DNA from 4 places in the Formivibrio sp. oc-25 genome. Region 4 is predicted to be linked to each of the others. Evidence: predicted binding sites of a transcription regulator. Region 4 holds the regulator's gene; each other region holds the start of a gene.

Region 1 (3,724 bases), on a different contig from region 4:
CGCTTTCGATGGCTCCTCCATCGCTGGCTGGAAGGGCATTCAGGCTTCCGACATGCTGCTGTCGCCGGACCCCGCTTCCGCCAAGATCGACCCGTTCTTCGACGAACCGACCGTATTCATCACCTGCGACGTGATCGAACCGTCCGACGGCAAGGGCTATGACCGCGACCCGCGTTCCATCGCCAAGCGCGCTGAAGCCTACCTGAAGTCCACCGGCATTGGCGACACCGCCTACTTCGGTCCGGAACCAGAATTCTTCATCTTCGACAGCATCACCTGGAACACCGACATGTCCGGTTGCTTCGTGAAGATCAATTCCGAAGAAGCTGCCTGGGCCACCGGCGAAAAATTCGAAGGTGGCAACACCGGTCACCGTCCGATGGTCAAGGGCGGCTACTTCCCGGTTCCGCCGGTTGACAGCCTGCAAGACATCCGCGCCACCATGGTGCTGATCCTGGAAGAGCTGGGCATCCCGGTTGAAGTGTTCCACCACGAAGTGGCTACCGCCGGCCAGTGCGAAATCGGTACCAAGTTCAGCACCCTGGTACAACGTGCTGACTGGACTCAAGTCATGAAGTACGTGATCCACAACGTGGCTCACCAGTACGGCAAGACCGCCACCTTCATGCCGAAGCCCATCGTTGGCGACAACGGTTCCGGCATGCACGTGCACCAGTCGATCTGGAAAGATGGCAAGAACATGTTTGCAGGCAACGGCTACGCCGGCCTGTCCGACACCGCCCTGTACTACATCGGCGGTATCATCAAGCACGCCAAGGCACTGAACGCCATCTGCAACCCGGGCACCAACTCGTACAAGCGTCTGGTTCCGCACTACGAAGCGCCGGTCAAGCTGGCCTACTCGGCTCGCAACCGTTCCGCTTCGATCCGCATTCCGCACGTGCAGTCCGACAAGGCTCGCCGTATCGAGACCCGCTTCCCGGATCCGCTGGCCAACCCGTACCTGTGCTTCTCCGCCCTGATGATGGCCGGTCTGGATGGTATCCAGAACAAGATCCACCCGGGCGATCCGGCCGACAAGAACCTGTACGATCTGCCGCCGGAAGAAGACAAGCTGATCCCGACCGTGTGTGCCTCGCTGGAAGAAGCTTTGGCTGCACTCGACGCAGACCGCGAGTTCCTGACCCGTGGCGGCGTGTTCAGCAACGAATTCATCGACGCCTACCTTGAACTGAAGATGGCTGAAGTGAACCGTACCCGCATGACGACTCACCCGGTTGAGTTCGACATGTACTACAGCCTGTAATCCACTCGGATTACCGCTGTCGCAAAGCCCCGTGTCTCGGCACGGGGCTTTGTTTTTCGTAGAATCCCTTTTTTATCGCAGGCTGCCATCATGTCTATCCGCGCCGTCGTATTCGACCTGGGTGGAGTTCTGGTCGACTGGAACCCCGAATATGTCTACCGTGCGCTAATCCCGGATGCGGATGAACGCCGCTATTTCCTCACACATGTCTGCAACAGCACCTGGAATGTGCAGCAGGATGCCGGCAGATCGCTTGCGGAGGGCACGGCGCTGTTGGTGCGGCAATTCCCCGAGCACGCCAACCTGATCGAGGCGTTCTACTCGCGCTGGCCCGAGATGCTCGCCGGCACGCTGCCGGATGGTTTGGCGCTGCTGGAAACACTGGATGCTGCAGGCATCCCGCTGTATGCGCTCACCAACTGGTCGGCGGAAACCTTCCCCTATGCGCGCGCCAATTTCCCGCTGCTTAGCCGTTTCCGCGACATTCTGGTATCGGGCGAAATCGGCCTGATCAAGCCCGATCCGGCTTTCTACCGCCTGATGTTCGATCGCATCGCGCGCGATTTGCCGGACTTGCAACCCGAAGAACTCGTCTTCATCGACGATGTCGAACACAACGTGCAGGCTGCTCGCGCACTGGGCTGGCATGGCGTACATCACGGCAACGACCGGCACTCGCATCTGGAATTGCGCATACTTGGCCTGCCAACCTGAGAGCCTGTTCACGATCTTTTCACCGCAGCGCCAGACAGGAAAAGGGTTAGCCACAAGGCGAACGACGCTGGCAATAACGGGTTATTTCCAAGACGTTCAATGCAGTGGATGGCCATTTTCCTGCCTGGCCCGGCGGGTTCCGGGCATTGCCGGCAGCCGCCGGCGTTACAAACCGCTTGTGGTACACGTACCACGGCACGGTTTGTGCCTTGGCCTCTATCCGGCACTGCACAGAACGCTGCGGTAAAATGATCGTGAACAGGCTCTGAGGAAATCGTCATGAACAGCACAGACAAACCCCGCGTGGTTATCCACTACTGCACCCGTTGCAACTGGCTGCTACGCGCCGCTTGGCTGGCGCAAGAACTGTTGACCACCTTCAGCGAAGAACTGGGCGAAGTTGCCCTGCAACCCGGAACGGGTGGCGTTTTTGTGGTGAGCTGCAACGACACCATCATCTGGGACCGCAAGACCGAACAACGCTTTCCTGAAGCCAAGGAAATCAAGCAGCGCATCCGCGATCTGATCGTGCCCGACAAATCACTGGGCCACAGCGACAATCGACAGCCCGACTGACAGCATTGAGGGCCCTGTGCTACTCTCGATCCATGATGAAGCTACGCCATTTAACGCCGCTGCTGTTTGTACTTGCCGCCCCGACATGGGCCGACATCTACAAGCATGTCGATGAGCACGGCAACATCACCTTTACCAATGCACCGGTCAGGGGTGCGCAACGCATCCTGATCGAACCCACGCGCGCAACAGCCCGCTCTGCCGCACCCAGCCTCTCCGCGCCCGCACCATCACGCAGCACGGTATCGCCTTCATCCTTCCCGCGCGTGGATGCCGGCACCCAGAAAGAGCGTGACCTCAACCGCCGCCGCATTCTGGAAGATGAACTCGGCAACGAGCAGCGCCTGCTGAACGAGCGCAAGCAGGAACTGACCAACGCCGAAGCCCAGCGCAGCGCACAGGACAAATCCAACCCGCAACAATATGTCGAGCGTCTGGGGCGCCTGCGGGAAGGTGTATTGCTGCATGAAAAAAACATCGCCGCCCTGCAAAGCGAACTTGGCAAGTTGCGCTGATTGCCCCTGCCCTTCCATGCACTGATTTGGCACAGCCAAACCTGCCCTCCGCACGTGCACTGATCGCCCCACTTTGGTGCGCTATACTGGTGCAAGCACAATCAATCATCGCGTGAAAACTGTTCATCACTGGTCGTGATAAACCGCCGGCGGGGTGAGACACCGCGTAAAAAACGGAATGCACAGGGAACACATGCGGATTTGAGAACCTGTTCACGGTTTCGCAGCAAGCGCAGGGGTGGGCTCCAGCAAGCGATTTTGCTGCGTTTATACGGGCTGGCCCATCTTTTGCTTTCATACAGGCAAACCTAAGGAGCGCAGCGCCATGAGCCACAGCGCATTTGCCGGACTTGAATTTCTGGATGCCGCAGTACTTGCCATCGCAACCGATGGCCGAATCACCTATGCCAACCCGGCAGTCAAAAGCCTGTTCACCCTGCGCGATTGCGAAGGACTGACACTGGCAGCCTGCTTCGGTCCGGCTTCGCCGATTACCCAAGCCTTTCTGACCGCCCAGCGTGACAACATCTCGATCACCGAACACGAGCTGGCCGTGGAAGGCCCGCAAGGCGAGATGTACATCACGCTGACCGTGACGCCGATCGAAGCATCGCAGGCGGCTTTCGTGCTGGAAATTCGCCATATCGATCAG
Region 2 (3,724 bases), on a different contig from region 4:
GTGGCCTACAACGAGGCCAAGCGTTTCAGCAAGACGCCGGAAAATTTCGGCAAGGGCGAACTCTCGGCCGTGGCTGCTTGTGAATCGGGTGCCAATGGCTGTACCGGTGGTGCCTTGCTGCCGATGCTGACGCTGGGTATTCCGGGTGATGCCGTTACGGCCGTGATGCTGGGTGCGTTGACGCTGCAAGGTTTGCAGCCGGGGCCGTTGCTGTTCAAGGAACATGCCGATCTGGTGTTCACCCTGTTTGCCGGCATGCTGTTCTGCTATGTGGCCTTGCTGGTACTTGGCTTGGGCTCGTTGCGCTTCATGGGCCGCATCCTGCAGATGCCCAAATCGATCCTGACGCCAACCATCATGGCGCTGTGCATCGTGGGAACTTACGCGATCAACAACAGCATGTTCGATATCGGCATCATGCTGATCGCCGGCGTCGTTGGCTATTTCATGCAGAAATGGGAATTTCCGCCTTCTCCGATCGTGCTGGCGCTGATCATGGGGCCCATGGCCGAAAGCAGCTTCCGCCGGGCGTTGTCCTTGTCCAGTGGCAGTTATGATTTCCTGTATACCCGCCCGATTACGCTCGGTTTTCTGATTTTGGCATTGTTCACGCTGTGTTTCCCGGTGATTCGCCGTTTCCAGAAAAAACGCCAGCAACGCAATCTGCAATTGGCAGCCGCCGATACCCCGGCCTGATTCACAGAGGACTTGTCATGACACAAACCATCACAATTGGTCCGGATGCGTTGATTTGTCCGGAAATACGCAACAACGTGGGTGAAAGCCCGGTCTGGGATGCCGGTAGTGCCTGCTGGGCGTGGATCGACCAGGCCGGCCGTGCCTTCCGGCTGGATGCATCCAGCGGTGCCGTACGTAGCTGGCGTTTGCCGGAGCGTATCGGCAGCATGGTGCTGCGTCCGGATGGCCACATGGTGTGCAGTTGCGAAACCGGAATTTTCGATGTGATGCTGGGCGAAGGTGAAGATGCCGAAATCACACGGCTGGCCAGCGTTGCGCATCCTTTAGCCGGCATGCGCTTCAACGATGGCCGTTGTGATCGGCAAGGGCGCCTGTGGGTATCGAGCATGGTGATGGATATCTCGCTGGGCGAGCCGGCCGGGCGCTGGTATCGCTATACCCGGGCTGAAGGATTGCAGCCTTCCGAGTTTGATGACTTTGTCATTCCGAACGGTTCGGCTTTCAGTCCGGACGGCAAGACCTTCTATTGCTCCGATACGCATCGCGACCGGCGCATGCTCTGGGCGTTCGACTATGACACCGACAGCGGCTGGATCGGCAACAAGCGTGCATTTGCCGATCTGCGCAATGCGGGCGGGCGTCCAGATGGCGCTGCCGTGGACGTGGATGGCTGCTACTGGATCTGCGGGCTGGATGACGGCAGCCTGATGCGCTTTACCCCGCAGGGCAAGCTCGATCGCCAATACCGTTTGCCGATGCTCAAGCCCACCATGTGCGCGTTTGGTGGCGAGGATGGCCAGACCCTGCTGGTGACGTCACTATGCCGTGGCGAAAAGGATCTTGAGACCGACCCGCATGCCGGGCGATTGCTGATGTTCCGCCCCGGGGTACAGGGTATTGCGGAACCACGTCTGGCTGGCTGATTTTCACTTTTCTCCTCGTTACGGCGGGTGATCGCGGCATGCGCGGTTTCCCGCCGTTTTTTATTGCCGCTGCCGGCTGATCGCCTTGCCGCCTACCGGCAAAATTTGCCTGTGCCGGGTTTCCCCGTTGCAGGTGCGCCAGTATTCGTGCGGCTTTCCGCCAATTTCAATGCTGGCATGCTTCCTGCTGGCAAATCGTCCAACTTCAGGAGGTTTGCCATGTTGTCGCGACTTGATAATCACTTTCGGGTACAGGAAACAGCGCTGAAATTGCGTGCTGCGCGCCAGGAGCTGATTGCCGCCAATATCGCCAATGCCGATACGCCCAACTACAAGGCGCGCGATGTGGATTTTACGTCCGCATTCAACAATGCACTGGCTGGTGGCAATACTCAACCTGCTTTGGCGACCACGGATGCCCGTCATCTGCAAACGAGTACCTCGGTCGATATTTTCCCGGCCTCTGCAGTGCTTTACCGCACGCCAAGCCAGCCGTCGATTGATGGCAATACCGTGAATGTCGATGAGGAAATGGTTGCATTTACCGATAACGCCCTGCGTTATCAGGCGGCAATCACCTTCATGCAAAAACGCATCGAAGGCCTGAGTTCTGCGATCAAGAGTAACTAAGGCGGCTGATCATGTCCCTGTTCCGTATTTTTGATATTTCCGCATCCGCCATGCAGGCCCAGTCGGCTCGCCTGAATGCGGTGGCATCCAATCTGGCCAATGCCGAGTCGGTGACCAGCTCAAATGGTCAGCCCTACCGCGCCAAGCAGGTGGTGTTTCAGGCCGCCCCCGTGGGTGCCGGCCAGAATGCGCTGGGTGTCAAGGTTTCTGGTGTGTATGAAGATCCGACCCCGGCCAAACTGGCCTATCAGCCGAACAATCCGCTGGCTGATGCCAATGGCTATGTCGCCATGTCGAATGTGAATGCGATCGAGGAAATGACCAATATGATTTCCGCCTCGCGCGCTTACCAGACCAATGTCGAGGTGATGAATACCGCCAAGACCCTGATGACCCGTACCCTGGCACTTGGCCAGGTCTGAAGGAGCTGAAGAATGGCTACCGTTTCCAGTACCCAGAATAGCAGTTACGACTACAGTGCGCTGAATGCCAAAGCCAGCACTACCAAGACCGATATGGAAGAGCAGCAGGATCGCTTCATGAAACTGCTGGTGACCCAATTGCAGAATCAGGATCCGCTCAATCCGATGGATAGCGCCGAGACGACTTCACAGATGGCGCAGATCAATATGGTGACGCAGTTGAGCCAGCTCAACGATTCATTCACCAGCATGCTGAGCAGCTTTACTGCCCAGCAAACCTTGCAGGCCGCCAATGTGATCGGCAAGTCGGTGCTGGCTGCGGGATCGACCCTGAATTACGACGGTTCAACCGCGATTGATTTCCGTACCAATATCACCTCTGGTCTGAAAGGAGGTCTGGTGCAGGTTGTGGATGCTTCAGGCAAGGTCGTACAGGAACTCGAATTTGGCCAGCAATCGTTTACCGGCTACGGCAATTTCACCTGGGATGGCAAAACAGCCGAGGGAACGACTGCATCGGCAGGCACGTACACGATTCGTGCTTATGGCGCGCAGAGTGATGGCAGTGCCGTGCAGCTGCAAACCCAGACCTGGCAAAAGGTGGGCAGCGTGGCGCTCGATGGCGGCAGCACCAAGATCGTACTGGCCGATGGCTCTGCGGTTGATCTGAATTCAGTGTCACAAATTCGTTAAAAGTTTTTTGCGCGGTGGGTAATGCCCGATCGCGAAAAATAAGGAGAAGGAAATGGGTTTCCAGCAAGGGTTGAGTGGCCTGAATACGTCGTCAAAGAATCTGGATGTCATCGGCAACAATATCGCCAATGCCAATACCGTGGGTTTTAAAGGATCACGAGCTGAGTTCGCGGATATCTACGCTGCCAGCTTTGCCAGTTCCAAGAATCTGACCGGTATCGGTGGACGTGTGGCCGGTATTTCGCAGCAGTTCGGCCAAGGCAATATCACTACGACCGACAATCCTCTGGACGTGGCGATTACCGGCAACGGTTTTTTCCGCATGGTCGATTCGGCTGGCACCGTGACCTATACGCG
Region 3 (3,724 bases), on a different contig from region 4:
AGCGCACCATCGGCGCAATCGCTCACGCCATCGGCCAACAGGAATAGCGCGCCCAGACTTGCAGGCAAAGGCGGGGCAGGCTGGACAGCCTGCCAGGCGTCTTCGTTGCGGCTTTTCTGGCCGGGGTGGCTTTGGCCACCCCAGTGGAGGATCTGGGCACTCATACCACTAGATTAGACGCGCGCAGAAGTCGACGCTGCCGACCCCCACGTCGTACGCCAGCGGTGCTTCACGCGAGCCAGCCCCACCCAGGCAAACAGTGCCAGTCCAGCGAACACCCACAACCCGAGCTGGTAGCTGCCGCTGTGCTGCTTGACCATGCCCAGCCCGGCGGCGAGCAGGAAACCACCGATGCCGCCGGCCATGCCGATGAGCCCGGTCATCACGCCGATTTCCTTGGCGAAACGCTGCGGCACCAGCTGGAACACCGAACCGTTGCCTGCGCCCAGCGCCAGCATCGCGCCGATGAAGAGCACGATGGTCAGCACCGCACCGAGGCCGACCCCCACTCCGGCGATGCAGACCGCCGCGACGGTATACATGATCAACAGGCTCTTGATGCCGCCGATGCGGTCGGCAATCGTGCCGCCGATCGGGCGCATCACCGAACCGGCCAGCACACACGCCGCCGTGGCAAAGCCGGCCATTTTCGGCGCCATGCCGAACTGATCATGGAAGAAGCTCGGCAGCGAGCTCGCCAGACCCAGGAAACCACCGAAGGTCACGCAGTAGAAGAACATGAACCACCAGGCATCGGCATCGCCCAGGGCTTTCAGGTACTGGTTCAGCGACTTGGGCGGCGGTGCGTTGGGCGCATCCTTGGCAAAGACCAGAAACACCACGAAGGCAAAGCCGAGCGGAATCAGCGACAGGCCGAATACGTTCTGCCAGCCGTAGGCAATCGCCAGCGCCGGCGCGAACAGCGCGGCGAACACGGTACCGGAATTACCCGCCCCGGCAATGCCAAGCGCCTTGCCCTGATGCTCGGGCGGATACCAGCGCGAAGCCAGCGGCAGCGCAATCGCAAATGCCGCACCGGCCACGCCCAGGCAAAGCCCTAGGAGCAGCACCTGACCGTAGCTGTGCACGCCGATCTTCCAGGCGGCAGCCAGCCCCACCAGCACGATGACTTGTGCAATCAGCCCGGTTTTCTTCGGGCCGATGCGATCGACCAGCATGCCGAACAGCAGGCGCAATACCGCGCCGGCCAGCGTCGGCGTGGCGACCATCATGCCGCGCTGCTGGGCATCCAGTTGCAGATCGGTGGCAATCAGCACCGCCAGTGGGCCCAGCAGATACCAGACCATGAAGCTCAGGTCGAAATAGCAAAACGCGGACAGTAGCGTCGGGGTATGCCCGGACTGCCAGAAACTCTTGTTCATCTTGTTCTCCAGAAAGCAAAAAAGCGCCGGGATGCCTGCATGGATAACAAGCTTCCAGACGCCTTTGTCCTGTACCACCTCACCGCACATGATCTGTGCGATACATCCCGGCACCTCGTTGTGCCGGATTGCCATCAGCAAAGCAAAGCCTGTGCCAAGGATGAAAATCGTTATCAATACTGTGTACGGATAAAAAAATACCCCTCAGAGGCCGGAGGGGCTTGCACCAGGGGGGTGCCAACGGAGCAGTAATTTGCACCGAAGCCGCGCACGGCGGTTTCAGAGCCTGTTCACGATCATTTCACCGCAGCGTTCTGGGCAGTGCCGGATAGAGGCCAAGACACAAACCGTGTCGTGGTACGTGTACCACAAGCGGTTTGTAACGCCGGCGGCTGCCGGCAATGCCCGGAACCCGCCGGGCCAGGCAGGAAAATGGCCATCCACTGCGTTGAACGCCTTGGAAATAACCCGTTATTGCCAGCGTCGTTCGCCTTGTGGCCAGCCCTTTTCCTGTCTGGCGCTGCAGTGAAATGATCGTGAACAGGCTCTCACTGGCAAATTACCCCACAGGAATTCTCGCCTTGGCGGGTGTTGCGCGTGTTACATCACACACGCCATTTACACCTTGCAGCGCATCTGCTTGGGGCAGATGCCGAAACAGCGCCTAAAGGCAGTCGAGAAATTGGATTGGCTGTTATAACCGGCCACCTCGGCCGCCTGCCCCACACTGATGCCATCCTGCTCCAGCAGGCGGGCAGCGCGGCGCAGACGGGATTCACGCAGGTAGTCAAAAATCGTCTTGCCATAGGCCTGACGAAACCACTGCTGCAAGGAATTCGCGTTGCAGCCGGCATACTGGGCAATCGCTGCCAGATCCAGCCGGTCTGCCTCGCCGCTATCGAGAAAGGCCTTCAGCCGGCTGACACGACGGAATTCATCCGGGCGCAGGCCGGCGCTTTCCGGTTGATCGCAAGCCAGGAAATCGAGCGCTTCGGCCACCAGCTCCAGCGCCTTGCTCTCGCACAGCAACTGCTGCAACGGATTCGCTTGTGTACCCTGGCGCAACAACTGGTTGGCCAGCGTGGTCGCCCGGGCCGAAGGCCGCCACCGCCGGTACGAGAGGTGCCGCCCCCATCCCGCGCGGATATCCATTGAAAGCAGGCCATGGTTTTCCAGCCACTGCGGCATCAGCAGCAATCCCACCATGCGCTCGCATGTTTCCACACTTGCCTGCCGGATCATCGGTGTCGGCTCGGCAAGGAAAAAAGCGAGGCCGGCAGACCCCGTGGCATCCTGCGCCTGCGGATCGGGCAGCAGCGGCGTATCGCCCAGCGAGAGTCCGGCACAGCCCTGCAAACGCAGCAGGACATGCACGCCGGGATGCAACATGGCCTGGCACTGCATATCCTGCAGATGCACCCAGTCCGCCGTGTAAAGGTAAAAACCCGGGCGCACCTGCCACAGCCCGGCCCGTCCCTGCATCAGCGCCGGCGCCCCATCCTCGGCGGCATCGATGCGGCGGTAATCGCTGAGGATCGGCCGCCACTGCGTCCTGATGGCGTGTGCGCTCAGCATTGCTTCATCCTGGGCAGGTTTATCCCGAACGGTCTGCATTTCCGGTTTTCTACTCACTTGCTGGCAAATCGGCATGGTCGAATTCGGCCGGGGATTCATGCCCCGGATCGAAACGGATATAAAAATCGCCCGGTGGGCGCTGGAATTTCACCCGGGACTGGCTATCCGCCTGCGCCTTTTGCAGCAATTCGTCGGCATAGCTGTAAACCTGCACGGTCATGCCCGGCGCCGGCGTGCCATCGCTGAAACCGGGGGTACAGACAATTTCCCTCCCTTCCATGCGGCAATCCAGCATCGGCGTATGCGCATGGGCCGGCACGGTCAGCGCCCAGGCCAACAGAAAGAGCCGGCGCTTCATTGCCCCAGGGCCTCGAAGCTCAGATAAAACAACATCGATTCGGCATCCACCTGCGGATTGGTGCTGGCCACCTCGACCGGCACCGTCATCAGGTGCGGCCCCATCATGGCGGGCTCGAAACGCACCTCGCCGGCCGCATCGGTTTTCAGCAGGGTCTGGCGCCGGTCGTTGCGGTAATAGGTGCCGTGCGGAACCAGTTCGATCTCGACCCCGGCCAGCGGCTGGCCATCGCGCGTCAGCCGGAAGATGGCAGGCTCGCCGACCACGATATCGGCCGGATGCGTGACAGGCAGCAGCTCGATCCCCTTGCCCGTAGGCAACATGACGGTGCGTGTCGGTGCCTTGCGCGTGACATAGAAGCGGCTGACTATGTGATACGCCGTGGTTTTCACCTCGCGCGCACCTGCCG
Region 4 (3,724 bases):
CAATTCCGGCGAGGTCAGCAGCGGTACATGATGCCGTTCCGCTGCATCCTTGAGAACATCCGGCACCTGCTGGCCATTGGCCACGATCATGGCGGCCATGTCGTTAGCGAACAGGCGGTTCATCCCTTCCTGTTGCGACTCGGGCGAAAGGCCGGCCAGGTAGGCGATCTCGGCCACGCCGAGCACCTGAATCCGATTGGGGTGGACAAAATTCAGATGGCCCACCAGAGACAGCAACGGTTTCTGTTCTGATGCGTCATTGGAGAGCAGGTTGTTGGCGCCGGATTGGCCCGCCACCCAGGTTAGCCGCAGCTTCTCGGCGTTATCGATAAATAGCTGCCTAACTGTAATCTGCGGCATAAGGTTCCCACGTGGAGATCAGTTTCCATGCTTCACCGGCATCACTCACAGCCAGCAATTGATCCCGCATCTGTTTGTCGGAAAAAAGTTGTGCCAGTTCCGAGAGAATTTGCAGATGCAGATCCGTGGCGTTGGCCGGAGCCAACATCACAAAAATCAGCGAAACCGGCTTGCCATCCGGTGCATCGAACGGAATCGGCTCCTTGAGCCGGACAAAGGCGCCCGTTGCCTCTTTCAGCCCCTTGATGCGCCCGTGCGGAATGGCCACACCCTGACCAAGACCGGTCGAGCCCAGTTTTTCCCGGGCAAACAGGCTGTCGAAAATCACGCTGCGCGCAATACCGTGGCTGTTCTCAAACAGAATGCCGACGTGTTCGAACACGCGTTTTTTACTGCCGACCTCCAAATCCAGGAAAATATTGCTGGACGGGAGGATCTTGTTGATCAGGCTCATGGCTGGAATGGATCAGGTTCAAATGTTAGATATTGTAACGCAAAGAAAAACGGGAACGACTCGCGGCGTTCCCGTACCTTGCCCGCTGCTGGATTATTCAGCAACTTCTTGATGCTTCATGCTCTCATTACGGTGATTCTGGATTTTCTCCTTGTGCTTGACGATCTGGCGATCAAGCTTGTCGGCCAGCAAATCAATGGCCGCATACATGTCCGCATCGATCGACTCGACATGAATATCCTTGCCGCGCACATGCACGGTAGCCTCAACTTTTTGCTGCAACTTGTCCACGGAGATGATCACGCCCACATCGATGACGTTATCAAAGTGACGCGTCACGCGTTCGAGCTTGGCAATGACGTAGTCACGGATCGCCGGGGTTACTTCCACATGATGGCCGCTAATGTTGAGGTTCATGGTACGTCTCCTTATGATAAGCCTGACAAGGCCTTGTACTTACAAGCTCTTGCGCTGGTTGACGGGAGGAATCAGCAATGCCTCCCGGTATTTGGCAACGGTTCGTCGCGCAATCACGATCCCTTGCTTTGCGAGTTCTTCACCTATCGCCCCATCGGACAGGGGCTTGTTCTTGTTTTCATTCTGGACCAGTTTCTTTATCAGCGCCTTGATTGCCGTCGCCGAACACTCTCCGCCCGCTTCGGTTTCAACGTGGCTGCCGAAGAAATACTTGAACTCCAGCAAACCGCGCGGCGAGAGCATGAACTTCTGGGTCGTCACCCGCGAAACCGTTGATTCATGCAAGCCCAGCTGTTCGGCGATATCGCGCAGCACCAGCGGCCGCATTGCTTCTTCGCCATGTTCAAAAAAAGCCCGTTGCCGCTCTACGATTGCCTGACCCACCCGCAGGATGGTCTGCCCGCGCTGTTCTACACTCTTGAGCAGCCAGCGAGCTTCCTGCAGCTGTGTCGCCAATCCTGCGCCGCTTTCCTGTTGCAGGATACGGGCATACATCTCGTTCACTCGCAGCTTGGGCATCGCGGACTCGTTCAACCGCACGCGCCAGGCACCACGATAACAATCAACGATCACATCAGGGACGACATAACGCGGGGAGTCTGCGGACCAATCCGCACCGGGACGGGGGTTGAGCCCCGTGATCAAGGTTTGTGCCTCCCTCAGGCATTCATCACCACATTGCAGCTGCCTTTTGATTCTAGTGTAGTCGCGCGCAGCCAATAAATCGAGATGATCGCGCACGATATCAAGCGCCAACTGCCTGGCTGGGCTTTGCGGTTGCTGCAACAACTGCAACCGCAGGCATTCGGACAAATCGCGCGCACCCACGCCGATGGGTTCAAGCTGTTGCAGATAGGCCAAGGCAATGGCGAGATCGTCCTCGTCAATTTCCATTTCCTCGCGTACATCCAGCGGCACCTGCGACAGGATTTCCTCAAGCTGCTGCGTCAGCAGGCCATCATCATCCAGTGCATCGATCAGGAGTTCAAGCAAAGCCCGTTCGCGCGGCGCCAGTGGCAACAGGCCGGCCTGGGCAATCAGGTGTTCACGCAAGCTCAGGCTTTGTGCCACATTGAGCGCAGGATCATTTTCGTCATCATCACTGCGACTGTTACCGCTGCGCACATCATCCCAGCGCAACTCACCCGCTTCCATTTCCGGCGCTTCGCGCTCGGATTCCGCAGCAGGCGTATCGCTCTGGGTGGATTCATGCTCCCTGTCCGCCGCCCCCTCCTCTCGCTCGAGCAGTGGGTTTTCCGCGAGGAAGCGCTCGATTTCCTGCTGGAAATCAAGGGTAGAGAGTTGCAGCAACTTGATCGATTGCGCCAGTTGTGGCGTCAGATTGAGCTGCTGCGCAATGCGCAATTGCAGGGATTGTTTCATTACTGCTTACATTCTGAAGTGTTCGCCAAGGTAGACCTTGCGCACACTTTCATTGTTGACAATATCATCCGGCGAGCCGGACGCGATGACTTCACCGCTGGAAATAATGTAAGCCCGATCGCAAATTCCAAGTGTTTCGCGAACATTGTGGTCGGTGATCAACACACCAATCCCGCGCTCTTTCAGGAAGCGCACGATGCGCTGGATATCCATCACGGCAATCGGATCCACACCGGCAAATGGCTCATCCAGCAAGATGAAGCGCGGACTGGCGGCCAGGGCACGGGCTATTTCGGCACGGCGGCGCTCGCCGCCCGATAGGGCCAAGGCGTTGCTGTCACGCAGATGTCCGATATGCAGGTCGTGCAACAGATCATCCAGGCGCGTTTCAACTTCTTCCGGCTCGATCTCCTGCAACTCCAGCACTGCCCGAATATTCTCGGCGACCGTCATCTTGCGAAAGATCGAGGCTTCCTGCGGCAAGTATCCCAACCCCAAACGGGCGCGCTTGTGAATGGGCTGGCGGGTGATATCCACGCCATCGAGCTCGATCTTGCCGCCATCAAGTGCCACAAGCCCCAGAATCATGTAGAAACTGGTGGTCTTACCCGCGCCATTGGGCCCCAACAGGCCGACAACCTCGCCGCAGGCAATTTCCAGCGAGACATCTCGCACCACGGTACGCTTGCGGTAGGCTTTGCTCAGATGTTCGGCCTTGAGCACACTCATTGCGCAGCCTTCCCGTCTGTCGTTTCTTTCTTTTTCGGGGTAATCGTAATGTTCACACGACCGCCCGGATTGCTTTTGACCTGATACAGCTCGGAATTCAGGTCATAAGTGATATGGTCGCCCACCACCACATCCTGATTCTTGCGTACCCACGCCTTGTCGAACAGCTGCAGGAAACCCTTTTTGCCGTCGTAATCGAATCTGAGTGATTCGGCTTCCAGCCAATCCGGGCTCTTGTCGAGCTTTTGGCGAAACCGTACCGGCTTGCCCTCACCTTGCGCGAACTGATTGCCCTCGGCATCCTGGCTGATCACCAGCTTG

Evidence for each region. The regulator sigma-54, encoded in region 4, starts transcription at its own class of promoters, with help from an activator protein. The targets are predictions, from matches to a motif close to CTGGCACGCTTCATGCTT.
Region 1: a site for sigma-54 is predicted at 2,174-2,191, ahead of AC0KVQ_RS05945 (Rdx family protein). Genes of this name have one in related genera too.
Region 2: a site for sigma-54 is predicted at 1,795-1,812, ahead of flgB (flagellar basal body rod protein FlgB). Genes of this name have one in related genera too.
Region 3: a site for sigma-54 is predicted at 1,523-1,540, ahead of AC0KVQ_RS02300 (nitrate/nitrite transporter). Genes of this name have one in related genera too.

Annotation. Positions count from the first base shown of each region.
Region 1 covers NZ_JBVVOL010000006.1:118,389-122,112, reverse strand. Annotated here, with positions in the region: gene glnA (type I glutamate--ammonia ligase) at 1-1,267, shown strand, start outside; gene AC0KVQ_RS05950 (HAD family hydrolase) at 1,358-1,981, shown strand; gene AC0KVQ_RS05945 (Rdx family protein) at 2,261-2,557, shown strand; gene AC0KVQ_RS05940 (DUF4124 domain-containing protein) at 2,590-3,072, shown strand; gene glnL (nitrogen regulation protein NR(II)) at 3,398-3,724, shown strand, end outside.
Region 2 covers NZ_JBVVOL010000007.1:74,938-78,661, reverse strand. Annotated here, with positions in the region: gene AC0KVQ_RS06570 (tripartite tricarboxylate transporter permease) at 1-696, shown strand, start outside; gene AC0KVQ_RS06565 (SMP-30/gluconolactonase/LRE family protein) at 714-1,622, shown strand; gene flgB (flagellar basal body rod protein FlgB) at 1,842-2,252, shown strand; gene flgC (flagellar basal body rod protein FlgC) at 2,264-2,674, shown strand; gene AC0KVQ_RS06550 (flagellar hook assembly protein FlgD) at 2,687-3,367, shown strand; gene flgE (flagellar hook protein FlgE) at 3,420-3,724, shown strand, end outside.
Region 3 covers NZ_JBVVOL010000002.1:172,194-175,917, reverse strand. Annotated here, with positions in the region: gene AC0KVQ_RS02305 (bifunctional protein-serine/threonine kinase/phosphatase) at 1-164, opposite strand, end outside; gene AC0KVQ_RS02300 (nitrate/nitrite transporter) at 174-1,382, opposite strand; gene AC0KVQ_RS02295 (helix-turn-helix transcriptional regulator) at 2,001-2,957, opposite strand; gene AC0KVQ_RS02290 (hypothetical protein) at 3,007-3,315, opposite strand; gene AC0KVQ_RS02285 (DUF4198 domain-containing protein) at 3,312-3,724, opposite strand, start outside.
Region 4 covers NZ_JBVVOL010000011.1:14,565-18,288, reverse strand. Annotated here, with positions in the region: gene hprK (HPr(Ser) kinase/phosphatase) at 1-360, opposite strand, end outside; gene ptsN (PTS IIA-like nitrogen regulatory protein PtsN) at 341-814, opposite strand; gene hpf (ribosome hibernation-promoting factor, HPF/YfiA family) at 908-1,231, opposite strand; gene AC0KVQ_RS09215 (RNA polymerase factor sigma-54) at 1,271-2,674, opposite strand; gene lptB (LPS export ABC transporter ATP-binding protein) at 2,681-3,403, opposite strand; gene lptA (lipopolysaccharide transport periplasmic protein LptA) at 3,400-3,724, opposite strand, start outside.